One region of the Brevibacillus sp. FSL K6-6036 genome, then DNA from elsewhere that is predicted to be linked to it. Evidence: predicted binding sites of a transcription regulator. Region 1 holds the regulator's gene; each other region holds the start of a gene.
What was found. The regulator LexA, encoded in region 1, represses DNA repair genes until DNA is damaged. The targets are predictions, from matches to a motif close to CGAACATATGTTCG.

Region 1 (3,264 bases):
GTTATCCTCGAGGTCTTCCACGTAGCGGATCGATTCGAGATTGGAGCGAAGCGACATTTTCACAGCATCAATGTATTTTTGCCGCAGTTTTTTCTGTTCCTGTTTTTCCTCTTCAGTCAACCCGGCTTCACGAGATTTTTTGGCCAACTCGTTGATCCGTTTGATTTCCGCGTCTGATACCAAAGCCGTTTCCCCTCGCTTTCAATGAATGCCGCTCTATTATATCACATCTCGGCAACGAAGCAAGGGAAAGCTGCAGCTTGTCAATTCCCGACAGGAATTTGAATCGATTGGCCTGGATAAATAATGGCACTTTCCAGCTTGTTCAATTTTTGAATCGCATATACCATATCGCGAACATCCATTTTCGGGTCACTCTTGTAGGTGACCGCCAGCTCCCACAAGCTGTCTCCCGGTTGGACGACGATTTCCTTTACTGGTTGGATCATTTGAGCTTGTTGTACCGTATGATCCCCAGAAGCGAACACTAGTTCTGTCAAAGTGTAAAAAAAGAGAGTGAAAGCGGCAAAAAACAGAATGGCCTGTCCACGCGTAATGCCAAAACGAGCAGTTTTTCTTTCTTCTTTGGCGAAGCGATTAGATACGGTCATTGTACTCATTATTTCATCCCCCTGCAAACGTACGTTCTATCTTCTTGTTCTCATCATAATGCGAACACTTGTTCATGTCAAGAAAAAAAACGAACTTATGTTTGTCGAACGCAGGATCCCATGGTATAATATAGAAAACATGTTCGAGAAGATAGAGGTGTGGTCTATGTCCAAGCTATCCAATAGACAGCAAGCCATCATCGATTTCATCCGCAAAGAAGTAAGGGACAAGGGTTATCCCCCATCTGTCCGTGAAATCGGGGAGGCTGTCGGTCTGGCATCCAGTTCAACTGTTCACGGCCATCTGGCCAGGTTGGAAAAAAAGGGGCTCATCCGCCGCGATCCTACCAAGCCCCGCGCGATTGAGCTGCTGAAGGAAGAGGAGCGCTTTCAAGACGACTTTGACGTATCTGTTGTACGCGTACCGGTGATCGGAAAGGTGACTGCGGGTCAGCCGATCACTGCTGTCGAGCAGGTGGAGGATTACTTCCCACTCCCTGACAGCATCGTGACATCGGACAAGGTGTACATGCTGCGCGTGTCCGGAGACAGTATGATCGAGGCTGGCATCCTGGATGGAGACTACGTGATCGTTCGCCAGCAGAATGTGGCCAATAACGGTGATATCGTCGTCGCCATGACTGAAGAGGACGAGGCAACCGTGAAGCGTTTCTTCAAGGAAAAGAACCATTTCCGGCTGCAGCCTGAAAACGCGACATTGGAGCCGATTATTCTGGATTCTGTAACGATTCTGGGGAAAGTGATTGGCGTGTACCGCTTGATTCACTAGAATAAGAGATTTCGTTGCTTGGATGAGCCATGCCTTATGGCGGACTCTTTGAAAAACGCAATCGACTACGACAAGCTTTCCTTTTCCACCCTGACAGCAAAAAAGGCGTTCGCGATTGCCTCGCGGACGCCTCTTCTTTTCATTTCCTTCGATTCTTTGATCGGTCCTTCTCCTACGAATCCCACTTACAGTGCGACAAAGAACCAGATGATCATCACTACCTGAAGAACAACTTTTACGACCACACTGCCCAAAAAACCGATGAGCGAACCCACTCCCGCTTTAACAGCCCGTTCAAACGGCTGCTTTTGGATCAGCATTTCCACCAGAACGACCAGCACGAACGGCATGATCAGCATGCCAAATGGGGGGAACAAAATCACCCCGAGCAAAATCCCCAGTGCAGCTGCCCACGATGACGCTTTGGAGCCCCCGTACTTCTTGACAAAGTACATGTTGGTGAGTAAATCCGCACCGTAGAGAAGAACACTTAAGACCGCCATTCCCCACCAGAAGGAGGCCGGAAGTCCGGCACCCGGATCAGCAATAAAAAAGTGATACAGCAAGAATCCGCCCCACAATAAAATCGTATCAGGAATGACCGGCAAAAAGATTCCGGCAATACTGAGGATAAACAAGGCCGCTATCACGATCCACAACAAGATCTCCATCCATTGACACTCCCTTCTGTATAGGGTATACGATAAAGTGCGGTTTTCGTTTCCATCGACTCGCTACATTTTGACAGAAACCTGTATATACTCGGTTCTTCTGCGAGTCGTAAAGCCAAACGTCGAATCGGAACATAGATGGTCTCGTCCCTCATTGTTCCCCTGCAGAGTTGCAAATAAAAGAAAGATAATCTGAAAGGACAGAAAATGGCTATGCATTCTCAAACGAAGCGAGATTGGTTTGACCCTTCCTACCTGAAAAAAGGAACCCCTCGGCAGCGGGAAGCCTGGGCAGTCCTCGACAGCTTGGGAATCTTTGATGGGCTCAAAGAGTATCAACCGGTTCTGTGCGGAACGATCCCCCTCGATATTGATGTTGAGGACAGCGATCTTGATTTGATCTGTACGACAGCCGACCTGGATCGGTTTGGCCATGTGTTGAAAGAAAAATACGGGCATTTGGACCGTTTCACACAAGACCGCCGAGAAATCCGCAACATCCCTACGGCGACTGCTTCCTTTTGGTATCGCGGTTTTCAATTGGAGTGTTTTGCTCAACCGATTCCTGTCACAGAGCAAAACGCCTACCGGCATATGATGATCGAAGCACGGCTGCTCCAGCTGTCTGGGCAAGAAGCAGCAAAAGAGATTCGGGCTTTGAAAGAACGGGGGCTGAAAACGGAGCCTGCTTTCGCTCTGTATTACGGGATTGTCGGAGATGATCCTTATCAGGCTTTACTTGAATTGGAAAGATATTCGAATGAACAGCTTAAGCAAGTGATGGCAAATAAACCGACCTAAACGCCGGCCGTAAACCGGAAATACGAATAATGGTAAACTCAGACAACTTGTGTGTCCTTATGCGGGCATAAAATTAAGATGACTTCTGGATACTTCGGAAGTCATCTTTTTTGGATTGCTAGATTTGTCGTTTTACCTTTTATTGGTTAGATTTCAGTTGAAGACGGCAAATCATGATTATTTTTTTTTAAGAGACTGATATAAAATGTACACGAATCCAACATAAATGGGAAGCCAAACGGGTTCAAAGAATCCTGGAACTCGATAATCAGTAATTACAATTTTGTTTGGCCCAAAATCCAATTGTTGAATTAGATCTGAGATCATAAAAATAAAAACCCAAATCATCATCATTGTCGACAACACAATGGAAATCGCAATTTTTTTAATA
Region 2 (3,264 bases), 910 kb from region 1:
CTGCCACTGACTCTACCTCGGCGATCTTGTTTTCCAGGTCGTCGCACAGATCGGATTTGCTCAGTACAATCACGGGACTGGCTCCGCTTTCCCAAGCCAAAATCAGATAGCGTTCCAAGCGGCGCAAATTGTAGTCGTTGTTTAGAGCGTTCACGAGAAAAACGGTATCCACGTTGGTGGCGACGATCTGTTCTTCGACGCCTTCGCCGGCAGCCTTTCGGGAAAACTTGCTTTTGCGCGGCAGAATCGCGTGAATCGTGGCCTTTTGTTCATGAGGCCGGGCGCTGATCACTACCCAGTCGCCCACAGCGGGGTAGTCTTCTCGGCCAGCGGCTTCATAGCGAAGCTTTCCGGAAACCTCGCCCAACAGCTCGCCGTGTTCGGTCAAAATCCGATACAGCCTTTTATGTTCAAGAGCGATACGCCCTACTTCAAATCCCTGCTCGATAAAAGGGGAAACATGGCCGGCAAAAAAATCGTTCCAGCCCAAAGACTTTAGATATTGGTTCACGTGCGGATTCCTCCTGCATTCGGTTTTGATTTGGATGTCTTTCCAAAACCGGCCACAGGAAATCCTCACTTAAAGAACGGTTACTGCCCGACTGAAAGGAGGATCTTTCCTGTGACCCTTGCTGCAATGCTCTTCTCGACAATCATCATGCATACCATAAAACATCTCTCCTTTCAGACCGGTTCCCCGATCCGTACGTCATGATTTCCCAATCATTGTAACACGGATGCCTGACAGCTTCCATCGGCAGCCATAAATTTTTTCACTGGCCTAATCTCCGCCACCGCCGCCGCCATCTCCCCCGCCGCTGTCGCTGGACCCTCCGTCTCCCCAGGAGCTGTCGGAATCGCGGGTTCTGTCGTTGTCATTGTAAAACGACGTGGCTCCGCCTGAGTCTCCTCCGGAGGCATGACGTCTTCCAGGTCCTTCTTTCTTAAAGGCTAGCGACATAAATCCGATGAGCAGCACAAATGCGACAAGTACGCCAATAAAGATCTCCACTCCATCGCTCTCCTTCCGTTCTGTTATTTTCTACCTGTCCTAACAGTATAGCACGAGTTGCAGTTCTGGTTCACGCAATGCTGGTTTACGCAATGCCCGCACCCGCCATGCTGCCGCAAGTCACAGAACGATAGAGCAACAGTGGTATCAGCCTTTCAAGAGAAATTCGTTTCCATCCGCATCCTTGAACCGGGCGAAGCTGCCCCAGGCCATTTTCTTTGGCTCCTCCAAAAAGATTACGCCCCTTTGGCTCATTTCCTGATAGGCTTTGTCGATGTCTTCGCATTCGAATACGATCGAGGCCTTCATCTGCTCAGATCCGGGCATCATCGCTTTGGGATAGATGACGAGATGCGACTCGGCTCCCTCTGGACCGACTTCCAGCCACGAGGCATTGGGGGTCATCGGCTCGTCTCGATGTACGACAAACCCCACCTTCTCGGTCCAAAACTCGCGAGCCTTCGCCTGATCCTCCACGTAAACAGCCACTGTAGCAATTTTTTTAATCATAACGATGTGCCTCCTGTAGTAAATGAATGTAGTCGCAAAGATGAATGTAGCCGTATTTACCATACCATATACCATACATTCTGCACACGGATGACCGTGCCTACGCATAGGTTCCCCAGAATAAACAGACAGGCCTCCTCACATGCCCGCTGCCTGATCGTCGCGAGGTGCAACTGCCAGGATGTTGGCCAGACAAAACACCCGGTATGCGCGGCGGGTATAGCAGTACGCCTTTATCCGGTCTCCGTTTACCGCAATAATATTTACAGCTCGCTTGGTCGTCTCGCCGGAGCGGCTCAAGTAGATCAGCTCGACCGTCTGCTGCCGCTGGCAATATCGCTCCAATTCGCTTCTCATGATGTCACCACCACACAAGAACATTTGTTCCCATTATAACGAACACGCCTGATAAAAGCAAGAAACCCCTTCAAAGAGCGGACTACAGAGCATTCGTGCCTGCATTCGCCCTCCAAAGAGGTCTTGTTTCCGCATGCGAACAAGCCCATGCGAACCGCTATTTCTTTCTCGTCAACATCCGAGAACCAAGGAGAACAGCCCATGCTTTTTCTCCCTCTTTCCAGAAAAACGGAAGCGGCATCTCGTGCTTCCGGATGACCAGCGTACGGCTGTCACTCGCCCGAAGCGCGAACTGTTCGCCGGCCATTTCCGCTTGCAGCATTCCGCCTGCAAAGGTTATACGTACGCTGCTGCCTTCCGCGCAGGCATAGGTGCCCACAAAGCGCTCCAGCTCCTCGACAGATGCCTCGTATTCCGGCTCTTTCTCCTGCTGCTCCAACGGAAGGCCCAGGGCGTTGCGGACAGCAGCGAGCCACAAATCCCGGACGGGCACATCCGCGACATTGGTCAAGACGACCGCGACAATTCCCTCTTCGGGCACAAAGCCGAAGTGGGACGAAACGCCCGGCTGCGAGCCCCCGTGCTCGACAAGCGTCATTCCTTCCCGGCCTAGAGTCGACTTCAGCGCGTACCCGTAGTACGTGTTTCTGCCGATCTTGTGGACCGGGTGCCACATCCGTCTGAGCGAAGCCTCGCTGACGATGTTTTCCCCCTGGCAATATCCGCCGTTTATGTAAAGCTGACCGTATTTGAGCAAATCCCGGACATTGGAGCGGATGCCTCCCCCTACCTCATAATTGCCCAGCAGGGGCCAGTCCGCCCTCTTCAGGCCATTGCCGTCCGAATCCTTGACATAAGGAACCGATACGTCGGACAGCCGTTTCACCTCTTCCAGGCTAAAGGTGGAGCGGTTCATCTCCAAAGGGTCAAGCAGCCTGCTGGTCACATGCCTGCGGAACAGGCGCCCTGTCACTCTCTCGACAATCAGCCCCAGCAGCAAAAAAGTGTCGTTGCAGTAGCTGAAATACTCGCCCGGTCTGCCCAGCAGCTCGTGCGGCTCCCCGGCCAGGTACTCCAGATGGTCCGACAGCCTGCACAATTCCTCTCTGCGGCGAATCGGCGCAAGGCCGGTCGTGTGGCTCAGCAAATGATGAATGCAGACGCTGGAGGTGTCCTCTAGCGATGCCAGAGAAAATTCCGGCAAATAAGCGTTGACCGGATCTTCGATGGACAGCTTCCCTTCCTCTGCCAGCTGCATGACCGCCATCGCCGTAAAGGACTTCGTCACGGATGCGATGCCAAATACCGTATCCGGCGTGACCGGTTCCTTCGTTTCCAGATCGCGCACGCCGAAGCCTTTTTGAAACAGCAGCTCTCCATGCCGG
Region 3 (3,264 bases), 2.4 Mb from region 1:
ATCGTACCGGCTACCGTCGTCGCCCCGATTTTGCCGCTGGCGAGAATGTACGGGAAATCGCGTCGGCTTACTTTTTCAACGGATTTGTTCGTCGCGAACTCTTCCAGTTCACTTTCCGACAGCCCGATCTTGATTTTTCCGTCCATAATCCCGATCGTTGCCGGTACCGCGCCGTTGTCACGGATGATCTGCTCGACTTCCTTCGCCATCTCGATATTTTGCGGATACGGCATCCCGTGGGAAATGATTGTTGTTTCCAGGGCTACAACTGGCAAGTTATTGTCCAATGCATGGCGCACTTCATCTGTAAAAGTCAGGTATTGTTTCATCCGTTATCGCTCCTCTTCGTATTGGTTTATCGTTTGTTCCAGTTCCTCCGGCTTCAGCAGCGGCGATACCGAATACTCGGTCTGCAGCGTCAAGGCCGAAGCAGCCATGCCGAGCCGGCACGCTCTGCCCAGCGGCTCACCGTTTACGACCCCGTACAAAAGACCGGAGGCAAAAGCGTCGCCCGCTCCCGTCACGTCCACTACCTCTGTCGGGTAGGGGGCCAGCTTCTCCGCCTGGTCCTCCGATTGATAATAAATGCCCTGTTCGCCGAGCGTCACCACGACACTTTTCACGCCTCGTGCCCTGATTTTCCGGCACGCTTCTTCGCAGTCCTGCATGGTTTTGATCTCCATGCCTGACAAAAGCTCGGCTTCCTCGCGATTCGGCAGGATTGCTTCGACTCCGTCCAAACGCTCGGGCAGTTTTTCCGCCTTGGCAGAAGAAACCGGATCGACGAACAGCGCGATGCCCTCATCCCGGCAGCGTCCGATCACGTATGCCAAACAGTCTGCAGGAAGGTTCGTATCGAGGTAAACGGCCCGGGCGGCTGCGATATGGGACCACCGTTCCGCAAACATTTGCGGCGTGAGCGTATCGTAAATATCCATATTCGCCAGGGAGACGACCATTTCGCCTTCCTTGTCCAAAAGCGCCGTGTACGTACCGGTTCGCTGAGTGGGCAACCGCCACACCTGGCTGATATCGACCCCGTGCTTTTTCGTTTCCTGCAAAATCCAGTCGCCTTCCTTGTCTTCCCCGACACAGCTGATCAGCGAGACATTGCAGCCAAGCCGACCGAGATTTTCCGCGATATTGCGGCCGACCCCTCCGCATGATTCAGAGATGGTTACCGGATTCGATGAGTGGAGCCGCACTTGCTGCTTGGCCCGCGCTTTCCGGTCCAGATTGGCTCCGCCGATGCAGACGATCAGCTCTTCGTCGCGAAGAATATAGGCCCGTCCTTTGATTTCGCCGCGCTTGGTCAGCTGCGCGATATAGCCAGCCACCGCCGACCGGGAAATGCCCATCTTGTCAGCCAGCTCCTGTTGGCTGACGAACGGATTTTCACGAATGTAGCGGAGGATTTGTTTTTCTTTGTCCACGGCCCTCCTCCTTTCTGCCTTAGTAGCATTTGCAACTCGAACTGCTTCTCTTTACAAACAAAAGTTTATCACATAGACAAAAGTTTTCAAAGAGAAAATAATGGTGCCGCAAGAAAAAACGCATTCTTTGACCATCCGCGAAAAGATGGTCACAAGAATGCGCTTCTATAACGGCTATGCTGTGTTATGTTGCTTTTTTGCTAATCCATGGTTGATCGCTTTTGATCGCCTGCATTTTCCGACCTCTATGCCCGCCCTTTTTTACGATCCTACGGCATTCTGCAGCGCCGGCTCCTTCGCTTTTTCCCGATGGCGGGACAGGGCAAAAATCGTCCCGATAATGCACAAACCGCCGATCCACTCAAACATCCCGAACGACACATGCAGCCAAACAACGGTCGTAATCACGGCAGACAATGGTTCCGCGCAGGCAAGCAGGCTGGTTTCTGTCGGGCGGATATAGTTCAGACTGTCTACGTACAGATAAAAGGGAATCAAGGTCCCAAACAAGACGATGAAGACAACAGCCAGAACCGATGGAACCGACCAGATCATGTCAGTTGCTTGCCAGGGCTGTTTTGCCAGGCAAAGACCGATGCCCCCGATCAGCATCGCCCAGCCAAGGACGACTGTAGACCCCCAGCGCCCCAGAAGCGGCTTCGGGTATACGGTGTAAAAAGCAAGCGCCAGCGCCGAGGCCAGCCCCCAAATAACGGCGGCAGCGGAAATCGTCAGCTTCCCCGGATTTCCTCCCGTGATGAGCAGATACGTCCCCCCGAGAGCCAGGATCAGAGCCGTCACCTGTGCTGCTGAAGGCAACTGCCGAAGTTTGATGACGAGATACACAACCAGAAAAACGGGCCCCAAATACTGCAGCAGCGTCGCAGTCGCCGCATTGCCCGCTTCGATCGAGGCAAAATACGTATACTGGACCGCGAGCATGCCTGCGATCGAAAACAGCAGGAGCCGGGCCAAATCACCGCCGGAGAACAAAATCCGCCAAACATTCTGACGATGCGGCCCACATAATGACAGCGCGAGCAGGATCAATCCGGAGGCGAGCAACCGTGACGCTACCAGCCAATCCGTCTGAAACTGATAATGCTGCATGAGCGATTGGGCCACGGTGCCTGAGACTCCCCATAAGATCGAAGCGACAATCACCATTGTAAAGCCGCGGACGCGTAATGAAGAAATCATGGTGTTTTTTCTCCTCTCCCATCCAATATATTATGCAATATATCGCATTCTGCTGTAAAATACAAGAAGATGCTTCTTTTACCAAAACGCCTTCTAAGGAGGACTTGTCATGCCTCTTCCCCCCAATTTGCGAAAGGTCGAACGAACCTCCGCGAAAAACAAGGTATTGCAGCAGCTGCAGACCTGGATCATAGACGGTACCCTGCAGCCGGGCGAAAAAATATTGGATACGGAGCTGGCCGACGCGATAGGAGTCAGCCGGACGCCTGTACGGGAGGCGCTGCAAATCCTGGAGCTGCAGGGCTTTGTAGAGATGCAGCCCGGTGTGGAGACGCGAGTGACCAAGCTGGCTCCCGAAGACGTCCCCAACATCTACCGGCCGCTCATCGCCTTGGAAGCGCTGGCTGCGGAGCTGGTCGTGCCCAAGATCACCGATGCGGTGCTGGACGAATTGACCGAGCTGAACAGGCAGTTTTCCGAAGCGATCGAGACAAGCCAGTCATATGCCGCCATGGAGCTGGACGAGGCGTTTCACAAGCTGATCCACGAAACGGCCGGAAATACGTACATATCATCCTTTACCTCCCTCTTGCACATGCATTTGCGCCGGTTAAAATTTGTCTTCTTCCAG
Region 4 (3,264 bases), 2.4 Mb from region 1:
TATGCGTTTCACAGCGAAAAGTCCTCCTATTGTTGATGGGATTGCCTGAACATCGGGTAGGGATTTGATCGCATCCTTAAAACGGTATGTAAAGCTCCTCAATCCTCTTGCCAAGGAACCGGATGTGCGCGGGGAATCGGATACTGCTCGTCTGGTTGGGATCTGACCACTTTCCGCTTGTCAATCGAACCTGCGGGCACCTCGGTTTCAGGGTGGTAGATAATGTTGCTGCGCTTGTTTTGGTTTGACATCAAAGACTCACCTCCTCATCGTTACTATCATGTGTACCCGGGCCCAAGAACATGCCGCCTGCAGAGAAGTTCCGGTCAAAAGTTGGTGACTGAGCGCAAAAAAACCGAATGCACCGGATTGTCCCGGCACCATTCGGTTTTTGCAATATGCTGCGGTCTTTATTTGCTTGAACGGCGTTGAAACAAAAGGCGGTCGAGGGAATAGAAGGACGGTCCGGAGAGAACGAAAAGCAGCAGGATAAAGAATAGAAGCAGATCCAACTCATATCCAGGACCACTTTCCCCACCGAGGAAGCCCATTGCAATTTTCACCTTGATCGTAGCGACGGCCATCACGACTGCCAACAGAGCTGCCAAAATTCGGGTGCCAATGCCCAAAATCAAGCCAATTCCGCCCAAGAGCTCAAGAAACGCGACGACATAAGCGAAAAAGCCGGGAATACCCATGCTGCCAAACCAACCGGCAACCTGATCGAGTCCCATTTGGAATTTTGACATTCCGTGCATGACAAACGCTATACCTGCAACCACGCGCAAGAGCAAAAGCCCCCACTCGGTACGTTGATCAAATTGTCTTTCCATAAAGTGACCTCCTACGGTTATTGAATATAGTAATTAGGTTACATTTCGTTAGTAAGTATAAATTAATAATTATAACACGTCAACACTTTGAAGGATTTTCAAAAGAGCGTTATACTGGAATTGAATCGAGGTGATTACTATGAAGCAGTCCTCTCTCTGTCCGAAGTTTGAAAAAGGAATGCAGCTCTTGGGCAAGCGGTGGACTGGTTTGATCTTGTATCAGTTGCTTTCCGGACCGCAGCGATTCTGTGCCATCGAAGAGGCGCTTCCGATCAGCGGAAGGCTTTTGTCTGAGCGGCTGAAGGATTTGGAGAAAGAAGGCTTGGTACATCGTCACGTGTATACAGATTCTGCCCCGGTACGGGTGGAATATTCGCTAACGGAAAAAGGGCTTGCTTTGGAACCGGTCATACTGGGGATCGAGAAATGGTCGCAGGCCTGGATCGAATTAACATAAAAAAAGTGTCGGATTATTTTCTCCGGCACTTTTTATTTGTTTGCATACATCGCGGTTTCTCATTGAGCACTTTTCCTTTTCCTCGTTTTTCCTCCCCTTCGTATTCCCTCAGAAATAATTCGCCGTTTAATCTGGGCAATACGCTTGTCAGCCAGTTCCCTTGTCACGCCAAATTCCATCGACAAGACCGAGGACGGTACCCATTCACGGTAGGCGAGAAGCAGGGGCGCCAGGAGAAAGAAAGGCATGGCCGCATAGAGAACAAATTGCTCGGCTTGCGCCTCCTGCAACTGACGAAAAGCGGGATTCATCTGGTGCTGCTTCCCGGTATGCCCCCGTAAAATATGGCCCAGCTCATGAAAAAAATGTTCGCGCTGAACAGGCCTTGGCAGGGTTGAATTGACCGTAATGCTGCGGTAATTGCCGGATTCATAACGCATCGAGGGGCAGGGACGGTAGTACAATTCGATGCCAAGCATCTCGGCCAGCGGCCTTTCTTGCAGGTCGCCACAATGACTGATGCCAACATCCGCATATATTTGGGTCAACCAGCGTTCCAAATCCGTTTGCCGGTAATGAGAGAGCATGTGGTGATTCCCCCTTCCGAAACAACAGAGAACGTATGTTCCTTTTTATGGTGTAAAAAATGCCGCAGGGTGCAATGTTGCCTGGCACAGAAATAAGGCGGCCATCACAACGAAAAATGCTTGCGGCTTTTTCCAGCTTTATATTCGAGCAGAGCAGGACAATTGTGGATGACCTGCTACTTGTTTGTTCCTTTGTTACCGTGCAGCGCCTTCCACCTGAGGTACTCGATATGCTTCTTCACTTCATCAATTTCCGTTTCGGATAGCCCCTCCAGGTCAAAAAAGGAGATGTGCTCATCTGACCCGGTTGTTTGCGATGTCCCATTGCGAGTAGGGTTTTCCGTTTTTCCGAGCAGAAAATCAGTCGTAACCGAAAATACGTCAGCAGCCTTGGATATCAGGTGATTATCCACGCTTTTTTTCTCGCCCGATTCGATGCGGGAAAGAACGGTATTGTGAATGCCCAATTTTTCGGCCAATTGGATTTGGGACCATTTATGTTTTTCCCGAAGGTATCTGATCCGTTGACCGACGATTGACATAGTGTCACAACCTTTCCATCATAGCAATACTATTCTACCAATTTTCCATAATGGAAAATAGCGGTTTGTTGAAATGACAAGGATATGCTTGACTTTGCTGAAAATGAAAAGGTAAGATATGGATAATAACATTTTGCTTATTTGGCAAAAAAAGGGGGTTTACCGTTGGAGAGGATAAACCTGAATTTCATTGCACGAAGAAGGATGGAAATCGGCATTACCCTAAAGGAAATGGCTGCCGCTTTAGGGTTCAAGAATGCGTCTACGTACCTCAAGTACGAAAAGGGGGAGTACGATTTTAAAGCCAATCACCTTCCCGTGCTGACACGTATGTTGAAATGCCAGCTGCGAGATTTATTTATCTGTCTGACTTTGCTGTTATAGCAAAATGGAGTGGCGATTGCAGGAAAGAGATTTCGTTAACGATGTAGCGAGGGGTGGGAGAGGTGGACGTTCACGAAGCGAATCGGAAGCAGCTGGATATATGGAAACGAACAATTGCGTATGAGCTGGCCATGATGGCACCGAGGAGTGAATCTGCCTGCGGAGAATTTCTAAGCCGTCTGGAGCGGTTTGAAAAGCAGATAACAGGAGGACCTGCAGATTGTCCAAACATCGAGCGGAAAAGAGAGTGTATCCGAACATAGAATGGATGTCAGTTTACAGAAAAAAGCGGTTCTCCCCGTGAAAGAACCGCTTCGGCATGCTTCGGCGTGATCAATCGCTGCCTGTCGTCTTGCATCTGTTTTTAGCAAGCTTTCATACGCTGGGCCCATATCGTTTAGCCGAAAGCCGAGTTACCGCAATACAGAAGAAGCCATACGGACGTAAGTGTGGCGCTTGCC

Region 2: NST37_RS18965 (WYL domain-containing protein) is a predicted target of LexA. The motif match lies at 1,897-1,910, and genes of this name have one in related genera.
Region 3: NST37_RS02465 (carbohydrate kinase) is a predicted target of LexA. The motif match lies at 1,488-1,501, and genes of this name have one in related genera.
Region 4: NST37_RS00340 (ImmA/IrrE family metallo-endopeptidase) is a predicted target of LexA. The motif match lies at 1,906-1,919, and genes of this name have one in related genera.

The regions. Positions count from the first base shown of each region.
Region 1 is NZ_CP150173.1:2,862,753-2,866,016, forward strand. It holds gene NST37_RS14380 (DUF896 domain-containing protein) at 1-183, opposite strand, end outside; gene NST37_RS14385 (LysM peptidoglycan-binding domain-containing protein) at 264-620, opposite strand; gene lexA (transcriptional repressor LexA) at 778-1,401, shown strand; gene NST37_RS14395 (DUF456 family protein) at 1,587-2,072, opposite strand; gene NST37_RS14400 (DUF4269 domain-containing protein) at 2,280-2,873, shown strand.
Region 2 is NZ_CP150173.1:3,775,294-3,778,557, forward strand. It holds gene rsgA (ribosome small subunit-dependent GTPase A) at 1-511, opposite strand, end outside; gene NST37_RS18955 (hypothetical protein) at 782-1,012, opposite strand; gene NST37_RS18960 (VOC family protein) at 1,160-1,522, opposite strand; gene NST37_RS18965 (WYL domain-containing protein) at 1,661-1,879, opposite strand; gene NST37_RS18970 (serine hydrolase domain-containing protein) at 2,037-3,264, opposite strand, start outside.
Region 3 is NZ_CP150173.1:441,455-444,718, reverse strand. It holds gene NST37_RS02470 (pseudouridine-5'-phosphate glycosidase) at 1-329, opposite strand, end outside; gene NST37_RS02465 (carbohydrate kinase) at 333-1,433, opposite strand; gene NST37_RS02460 (EamA family transporter) at 1,695-2,633, opposite strand; gene NST37_RS02455 (GntR family transcriptional regulator) at 2,743-3,264, shown strand, end outside.
Region 4 is NZ_CP150173.1:64,071-67,334, forward strand. It holds gene pdaA (delta-lactam-biosynthetic de-N-acetylase) at 1-3, opposite strand, end outside; gene NST37_RS00325 (hypothetical protein) at 99-251, opposite strand; gene NST37_RS00330 (DoxX family protein) at 411-833, opposite strand; gene NST37_RS00335 (helix-turn-helix domain-containing protein) at 973-1,290, shown strand; gene NST37_RS00340 (ImmA/IrrE family metallo-endopeptidase) at 1,350-1,877, opposite strand; gene NST37_RS00345 (helix-turn-helix transcriptional regulator) at 2,054-2,419, opposite strand; gene NST37_RS00350 (helix-turn-helix transcriptional regulator) at 2,585-2,803, shown strand; gene NST37_RS00355 (hypothetical protein) at 2,866-3,066, shown strand; gene NST37_RS00360 (hypothetical protein) at 3,217-3,264, opposite strand, start outside.